Regions from separate parts of the Cupriavidus gilardii genome, predicted to be linked through region 1. Evidence: riboswitches for the same ligand, from Rfam matches in the RefSeq annotation. Region 1 holds a riboswitch; the other holds the start of a gene.
What was found. A riboswitch is a leader RNA that binds a small molecule or an ion and turns the genes downstream of it on or off. The one in region 1 is predicted to bind glycine.

Region 1 (4,373 bases):
GGACCGATATGGCGGTGGGAGAAGGCGTCGCGAGCTTCGAGTTCGGCCAGCGAAGGGCGAGCGGATTGAGCGGCGTTCATGGGCAGGGGAGCGTTCATGGCAAGTGACTCGGAGAGGCGGGCCGGGACATGGTGGTCAGCCATGCCCTGGCGCCACGGGCGGGGCGCCGGCTCAGGCGCCGACGCTGGCCTTGTAGGCGTCGGCCGTCATCAGGCCGTTGACGTCGTCGCCGTTGGCCGGCTTGATCTTGAACAGCCAGGCATCGAAGGCGTTGGCGTTGACGCTCTCGGGCGCATCCTTGACGGCGTCGTTGACGGCGACCACTTCGCCGGCCACCGGCGCGTAGATGTCCGACGCGGCCTTGACCGATTCGACCACGGCCAGCGCGTCACCGGCGCCGACCGTCTTGCCGACCTCGGGCAGCTCGAGGAAGACGATGTCGCCGAGCGCATCCTGTGCGTGATCGGTGATGCCGATCGTCAGTGTGCCGTCGGTTTCGACGCGCACCCATTCGTGCGACTCGGTGTACTTCAGGTCAGCGGGGAAATTCATCGAGATTCTCCAATTTCAGATTCTTGTGTCGCGCCGCCGCGTGCCGTCGGAATGAAAGGGGCCGCGGGGCGCAGCGTGACCGGGTGGACGATGTCCGCAGTGAGCCGTCAGCTCACGAGTGCCTTGCCATTGCGCACAAACGGCAGTTTAACCACAGTCGCAGTCAGTTTGCGGTCGCGGATCAGCACCTGGACTTCGCTGCCGAGCGCCACATCCTTGGGCAGGCGCGCGAAGGCGATCGATTGGGACAGGGTGGGGCTGAAGGTGCCAGAGGTGATCTCGCCCTCGCCGGCGGCGGTCAGCACGGTCTGGTGCGCGCGCAGCACACCGCCCTTGTCGCGCAGGATCAGGCCGGCGAACTGCTGGCGCTGGCCGTTGGCCAGCAGCGCGGCCTTGCCGACGAAATCGCGCTCGCTCTGCAGATCGACGGTCCAGGCCAGGCCGGCGTCGAGCGGCGAGGTATGGATGTCCATGTCCTGGCCGTACAGGTTCATGCCGGCTTCGAGCCGCAGCGTGTCGCGCGCGCCGAGCCCGGCGGGACGCACGCCGGCGGCATGCAGCTTTTCCCAGACCGCGGCGACGTTGTCGGCGGGCACCACCAGCTCGAAGCCGTCCTCGCCGGTGTAGCCGGTGCGGGCCACCATGATTTCGCCGATCGCGGCGTCTTCGACGACCATCGCGTTGAACGGCTTGAGCGCTTCGCTGGGCTGGGTCGACGGGAACGCGGCCCACACCTTGGCGCGCGCGTTCGGGCCCTGCACGGCGACGATGGCCAGCGGCGCGGCGTGATCGGAGGCGTTGTCGGTGCGACGGGGAGTAATGGTCACGCCGGCGCCGGTGTCGGCATTGCGCTGGCGGATCCAGTCGATATCGCCGGTCGCGGTGCTGGCGTTGACGACCAGGCGGAAGCGGTCCTCGGCGAAGAAATAGACGATCAGGTCGTCGATCACGCCGCCGTTCGGGTCGAGCATGCAGGAGTACAGCGCCTTGCCGGGGGTTTGCAGCTTGTCGACGTTGTTGGCGAGCAGCCCGCGCAGGAAGGCGCGGGTATTGGGGCCGGCGAGGTCGACGACGCACATGTGCGAAACGTCGAACATGCCCGCATCGCTGCGCACCGCATGGTGTTCCTCGATCTGGGAGCCGTAGTTGACCGGCATGTCCCAACCGCCGAAATCGACCATGCGGGCGCCGAGGGCGCGGTGGATGGCGTTGAGCGGGGTGGCCTGGAGCGTCATGGATTCCTCGGAGCGTGGCATCGTTCGGTCCGGCGCGCGCGGCGCGCCAAACAAAAAAGGGTCATCCGTCGCGCGGCTCGGTTGAACCGTCGCGACGGATGACCCCCTCTGTCCTCGATACCTGAGAGATTACGGCGGGCCTTGCTGTCCTTGCGACAGGCTGGCCACGCTGTGCGCCCCTTCGGTGGACACGCTCATCATTCAATTGATGAATGGCGGGTGTCGCTCTCCAGAGTTCGGCATACATCGTGTGCATGCTGCATGCCGATCCGCCCGGTCCATGGTGCCTGAGAGTTTTCGGGTGATTCCCCTTCGGCGGCGCGAGTGAAAAGCACGTTGCACTAAGCAGGTCGCGCGCTCTCCCGGACGGATGGCGCGACTCTAACCGCAGGCTTGGCGGCTGTCAACGCGAGAGCGGCGCCGCCGAGGAGACCGTCCAGGGGCGGCGGCGAGCGCCGGCCGCCGTGTTAACATCGCCCGCTTCGACCCGTTCGGCCCTTCCGCGGCGCTTCTACAGTTCGGCGGTTGGCCCGCACGGATCGCACCCTCGGCCCGCATCCCTCGCGATGCCGGCGCCGCCTCCCGCTGTACCCGATTTCCGATCCCCGACCGATGACCCACGGACTGAACGCCGCCCAATCCGAAGCCGTCCGCTATCTGGACGGGCCCTGCCTGGTGCTCGCCGGCGCGGGTTCGGGCAAGACCCGTGTGATCACGCAGAAGATCGCGCATCTGATCGAGGACAAGGGCTTCGAGCCCCGCCACATCGCCGCGGTGACCTTCACCAACAAGGCCGCCAAGGAAATGCAGGAGCGGATCGCCAAGCTGATGGAGGGCAAGACCCGGGACGGCAAGCGCATCCCGCTGCGCCAGCTGACCGTCTGTACCTTCCACTCGCTGGGCGTGCAGATCCTGCGCGCCGAGGCCGAGCACCTGGGCCTGAAGCCGCAGTTCTCGATCATGGACGCCGATGACTGCTTCGGCCTGATCCAGGAGCAGTTGGCGACCACCGACAAGAAGCTGATCCGCAGCGTGCAGAGCACGATCTCGCTGTGGAAGAACGGCATGGTCGATCCCGAGACCGCGATCGCCGAGGCCGCCGACGCCGACCAGCACCAGGCCGCGCTGATCTACCGCAACTACGTCGCCACGCTGGCGGCGTACCAGGCGGTCGACTTCGACGACCTGATCCGGCTGCCCGCCGAGCTGTTCGCACGCGACGAAACCGTGCGGCTCAAGTGGCAGAACCGGCTGCGCTACTTCCTCGTCGACGAATACCAGGACACCAACGCCTGCCAGTATCAGCTGCTGAAGCTGCTGGCCGGCGGCTCGCATCTGCGTGCGCCCGCCTTCACCGCGGTCGGCGACGACGACCAGGCGATCTACGGCTGGCGCGGCGCCACGCTGGACAATCTGCGCCTGCTGCAGACCGACTTCCCGAACCTGAAGGTCATCAAGCTCGAGCAGAACTATCGCTCCACGGTGCGCATCCTGCAGGCTGCCAATGCGGTGATCGCCAACAACCCCAAGCTGTTCGACAAGACGCTGTGGAGCGAGCACGGCATGGGGGACCCGATCACCGTGACGCCGATGAACGACGAGGAGCACGAGGCCGAGTCGGTGGTGTTCAAGCTGTCGGCGCACAAGTTCGAGCGGCGCGCGCAGTTCCGCGACTACGCGATCCTCTATCGCGGCAACCATCAGGCGCGCCTGTTCGAACAGATCCTGCGCCGCGAGCGCATTCCCTATGTGCTGTCAGGCGGGCAGAGCTTCTTCGACAAGGCCGAGATCAAGGACATCTGCGCCTATCTGCGGCTGATCGCCAATCCCGACGACGATCCCGCCTTCATCCGCGCGGTCACCACGCCGCGGCGCGGGGTCGGCAATACCACGCTGGAGGTGCTGGGCACCTTCGCCGGCCAGGCCAAGGTCTCGCTGTTCGAGGCGGCGATGATGGGCGGCATCGAAGGCAAGCTGCAGCCGCGCCAGCTGGAGCCGCTGCGCACCTTCTGCGAGGCGATGGTGCGGCTGGCCGACCGTGCCGCGCGCGATCCGGCCACCGAGGTGCTCGACGACCTGATGGAAGGCATCCACTACGAAGCCTATCTGTACGACACCTTCGACGAGCGCCAGGCCCAGGCCAAATGGACCAATACGCTGGAATTCCTCGACTGGCTCAAGCGCAAGGGCACCAAGCCGGAGGCCGCGGACGGCGAGGCGACGGGCTTCGACACCGCCGACGGCTTCGGCGACGAAGGCAAGAACCTGCTCGAGCTGACCCAGACCGTCGCGCTGATGAGCATGCTCGAAGGCCGCGAGGAAGATCCCGACGCGGTGCGGCTGTCGACGCTGCATGCGTCCAAGGGCCTCGAATACCCGCATGTGTTCCTGGTCGGCGTGGAGGAGGGCATCCTGCCGCATTGCCGCGAGGACGAGGACCTGAGCGACGAGAAGATCGAGGAGGAGCGCCGCCTGATGTATGTCGGCATCACGCGCGCGCAGCGCAGCCTCCATATCAGCTGGTGCAAGAAGCGCAAGCGCGCGCGCGACACCTACTCGTGCCAGCCGTCGCGCTTCATCGGGGAG
Region 2 (4,373 bases), on a different replicon from region 1:
GCCGCCGCGCGCGCGGTGCAGCGCCAGCTGCTGCCGGCACTGGAGACATTGCAGAAGACGCTGGGCAGCAAGGTCGAGGCCTTCGCCGACATCGTCAAGGTCGGCCGCACCCATCTGCAGGATGCCGTGCCGCTGACGCTGGGCCAGGAGTTCTCCGGCTACCAGGCGCAGGTCGCCGACGCGCAGGCACGGCTGCACCAGGCCGTGCTGCGCGCGATGCCGGTGCCCCAGGGCGGCACCGCGGTCGGCACCGGCCTGAATGCGCCAGCCGGCTTCGCCGCCGCCTTCGCGCGCGCGCTGGCCGACTACACCGGCCTGCCGTTCGAACCGGCCGCCAACCGCTACGCGCTGCAGGCCGCGCACGACGCGCTGACCGACCTGTCGGGCGCGCTGAACACCACGGCCTCGTCCTTCCTGAAGATCGCGCGCGACTTCATGCTGCTGGGCTCCGGCCCGCGCGCGGGGTTTGCCGAGCTGCAGCTGCCGGCCAACGAGCCGGGTTCGTCGATCATGCCGGGCAAGGTCAATCCCACGCAGGCCGAAGCGCTGGCGATGGTCTGTTGCCGCGTGATCGGCAACCACACCACGATCACGCTGGCCAACGGCCTCGGCACGCTGGAGCTGAACGCCTACAAGCCGGTCATCGCTTACAGCCTGCTGCAGTCGGTTACACTGCTGGCCGACGCGGCGGCCAGCTTCGCCGAGCACATGGTGGCCGGCGTCGAGGCGGACCGGACGCGCATCGGCGAGCTGCTCGAACGATCGCTGATGCCGGTCACCGCGCTGAACCCGCATATCGGCTACGACAAGGCCGCCGAGATCGCCAAGCTGGCGGTGGCCCGCAACCTGTCGCTGCGCGAGGCGGCGATTGCCTCCGGCCATGTCACCGCCGAGCAGTTCGAACAATGGATCGACCTGAAGGGGATGACGCGCGAGGTGTAGCGCCAGCGCACCGGTGCTGGCGGCCATGGACCCGGCCACGGACGCGACCATGCGGTGGGCCACGCGCCCGACCCTGCCACCGGCAGCCAGCGCATTGACCGAACCTTCGACCGGCCCCGCCCGCGGCGGCCGGAAACAAACCCGCTCGAGACGGGCTGACGATCGGGGTAACAACGATCGCATTGACCAGATGATTCCTGCTCCCATTCCCGCCGATGACCAGCGGCGCCTCGACGCGCTGTATTCGCTGAACATCCTCGATACCGCCGCCGAAGAGCGCTTCGATCGGCTGACGCGGCTGGCCAGGCGGCTGTTCGACGTGCCGATCGCGCTGGTCAGCCTGGTCGACGCCAAGCGGCAGTGGTTCAAGTCCTCGTTCGGCCTGGCCGTGCGCGAAACGCCGCGCGAGCAATCGTTCTGCGGCCATGCGATCCTGCGCGACGATCTGCTGATCGTGCCCGACGCGCTGCAGGACCAGCGCTTTCACGACAATCCGCTGGTCACCGGCGCGCCCGGCGTGCGCTTCTACGCCGGCTGCCCGCTCGCGGTACGCGGCGGCGCCAAGGTCGGCACGCTGTGCCTGATCGACACCGCGCCGCGCGAGTTCGACCAGGACGATCAGGCGCTGCTGCACGATCTGGGGCGCCTGGCCGAGCAGGAGCTGGAATCCGCGCAACTGGCGTCGATGGACGACCTGACCATGCTGTCGAACCGGCGCGGCTTCTCGGCGCTGGCGCAGCACGCGCTGGCGGTCTGCCAGCGCCAGGGGGTGCCGGTCACGCTGCTGTTCTTCGACATGGATGGCTTCAAGGCCATCAACGACCGCTTCGGCCACGCGGAGGGCGATCTGGCGCTGACCGCCTTTGCCGATCAGTTGCGCCGCGCGTTCCGTCAGTCCGACCTGATCGGACGGCTCGGCGGCGACGAGTTCGTCGTGCTGCTGGTCGACGCCTGCGCCGACCAGTGCGACGCGATGCTGGACCGGCTGCGGCAGGGCGTGGACGCGCACAACGCGCAGAGCCAGCGCGGTTATCGGCTCGATTTCAGCGCCGGCGCGGTCGCGTTCGATCCCGCCCGCCACGCGGGCATCGCCGATCTGCTGGCGCAGGCCGATCAGGCGATGTACGCAAACAAGCAGGCCCGCAAGGCAGGGACGCCGCCCGCCGGGGGTCAGTAACTCGCGTTGCGGCCGCCGCCGCGCCGTGTTACTGTCCGGCCATCCAGGAGAAAGCGAACCTGCGGCGCGACAGCGCGGCGGCAGCGCTGCCGAAGGCGTACCCCCGAAACGCTCAGGTACCGAAGACTGGAGACGACAACGAACTGGAGAGCGCCGCCATCATGATTCGACGATGACGGCCGCCGAAGGGGCAAGCCGGGTCCGGGGCGGACGCGGTGAATCTCTCAGGCAAAAGGACAGTGGGGGCAGCCGGGTTGGCATCGACGATGCCGGCCGGCTGCCCCTTTTTGCATCCTGGAGCCTGAAATGAAAGTCATCGTGATGGGGGCCGGCGTGATCGGCGTGGCCTCGGCGTGGTATCTGTCCAAGGCGGGCCACGAGGTCGTGGTGCTCGAGCGCAATGCCGGCGCGGCACGCGAAACCAGCTTCGGCAATGGCGGCCAGATCTCGGTCAGCCATGCCGAACCCTGGGCCAATCCGTCGGCGCCGCTCAAACTGCTCAGCTGGCTGGGACGCGAGGATGCGCCGCTGCTGTTCCGCCTGCGCGCCGACCCGGCGCAATGGTCGTGGGGCCTGAAGTTCCTGCGCGAATGCCCGGCCCGGCGTTCCACCCGCAACATGATCCAGCTGCTCAATCTCGGCACCTACAGCCGCGCCAGCCTGCAGGCGCTGCGCGCCGAGACCGGCATCGAATACGACCACCTGACCCGCGGCATCCTGCACTTCTACACCAGCCAGAAGGAATTCGAAGCGGCCATCGAGCCCGCGCGGATCATGCGCGAGCTCGGCTGCGAGCGCCGCGTGATCGGTCCCGACGAAGTGGTGAAGCTCGAGCCCGCGCTGGCCTCGATCGCGCCGCGGCTGGCGGGCGCCACCTACACCAGCGAGGACGAGTCCGGCGACGTGCACCGCTTCACCACCGGCCTGGCCGCACTGTGCGAGGCGCGCGGCGTGCGTTTCCGCTATGGCGTGCGCGTGCAGCGGCTGCTGGCCGAAGGCGGCCGCATGCGCGGCGTCGAGATCGCCGACGAGACCGGCGCGTACACGGTCGAGCAGGCCGACGCCTATGTGCTCGCGCTCGGCAGCTTCAGCCCGATGCTGGCGCGCCCGCTTGGCGTCAAGCTCGACATCTATCCGGCCAAGGGCTATTCGGCCACGCTGCCGGTGCTCGATCCCGAGCGCGCGCCGACCGTCAGCCTGACCGACGACGAGTACAAGCTGGTGTTCTCGCGGCTGGGCGATCGCTTGCGCATCGCCGGCACCGCCGAGCTCAACGGCTATTCGATGGAGCTGAACCCGGTGCGTTGCGAGGCCATCGTGCGGCGCACGCTGGAGATCTTCCCCGGTGTCAGCCGCCCCGAACTGGCGCGCTACTGGACCGGCCTGCGTCCCGCGACGCCGGGCAACGTGCCGTATATCGGCGCGAGCGCGGTGCAGGGGCTGTACCTGAACACGGGCCATGGCACACTGGGCTGGACGCACGGCTGCGGCTCGGGACGCGCGATCGCCGAACTGATCAGCGGCCGCGTGCCGGAAGTGGACTTCGGCTTTTGCGGTCCGCTGCCGCAGGCGCCGCGGCTCGCGCGGCCAGTCGCGCCGGTGGCTGCCACGCGCGCCGCCGCAACGGAGGCGGCCGAAGTTTGAGGTGCGTCTGATTCAGGTCTGAAACAACGACACCGGCGCGGCATGGCCTCGACATTCGCGCCGGTGTTTTCGTTTCATCTGCCGCGCATGCATTGGCGCCAAAGCGTACCCGTTTCTGCGCACGGCTTTCGGCGAGCGTACCCGTTTCTGCGGGCCGCATTGGCAGCCGACTGGCAGCCGACTGGCAGCCGACTGGCAGCCGACTGGCAGCCGACTGGCAGCCGACTGGCAGCGGACTGGCAGCCGACTGGCAGCGGACTGGAGCCGACTGGAGCCGATTGGCGGCCGCATCGACAGCCCCATGGCCAGCCCTACTGCCCGCCCTACTGCCGGCCCTACTGCCCGCCCAATTGCCGGCCCAGTTGCCGGCCCAGTTGCCGGCTCACAGTGCACCTTGCGGGCCAAAGCCAGACCCGGGCATGGCATCGATCGGGCGCGCAATCCGCACCGGCCGCCTGCGATGCGGGCCCGCACCGTACCCGTTTCTGCGTCGTGCGAACGCCGTCCGATGCCGCGTGGCGTGCCATGCGTACCCGTTTCTGCGTACACAACCTCAGTCGAATCAAGGCTCTCCGATGCCTCGACGTCTCGCCATCGCCGCGCGGAGGCA

Region 2: another riboswitch for glycine. It lies ahead of FOB47_RS00195 (D-amino acid dehydrogenase); the one in region 1 lies ahead of gcvT (glycine cleavage system aminomethyltransferase GcvT).

The regions. Positions count from the first base shown of each region.
Region 1 covers NZ_CP054626.1:3,213,065-3,217,437, reverse strand. The annotation lists gene gcvP (aminomethyl-transferring glycine dehydrogenase) at 1-98, opposite strand, end outside; gene gcvH (glycine cleavage system protein GcvH) at 172-552, opposite strand; gene gcvT (glycine cleavage system aminomethyltransferase GcvT) at 660-1,787, opposite strand; glycine riboswitch at 1,886-2,030, opposite strand; glycine riboswitch at 2,052-2,162, opposite strand; gene FOB47_RS24770 (UvrD-helicase domain-containing protein) at 2,400-4,373, shown strand, end outside.
Region 2 covers NZ_CP054624.1:48,746-53,118, reverse strand. The annotation lists gene fumC (class II fumarate hydratase) at 1-942, shown strand, start outside; gene FOB47_RS00200 (GGDEF domain-containing protein) at 1,133-2,119, shown strand; glycine riboswitch at 2,253-2,369, shown strand; gene FOB47_RS00195 (D-amino acid dehydrogenase) at 2,426-3,763, shown strand.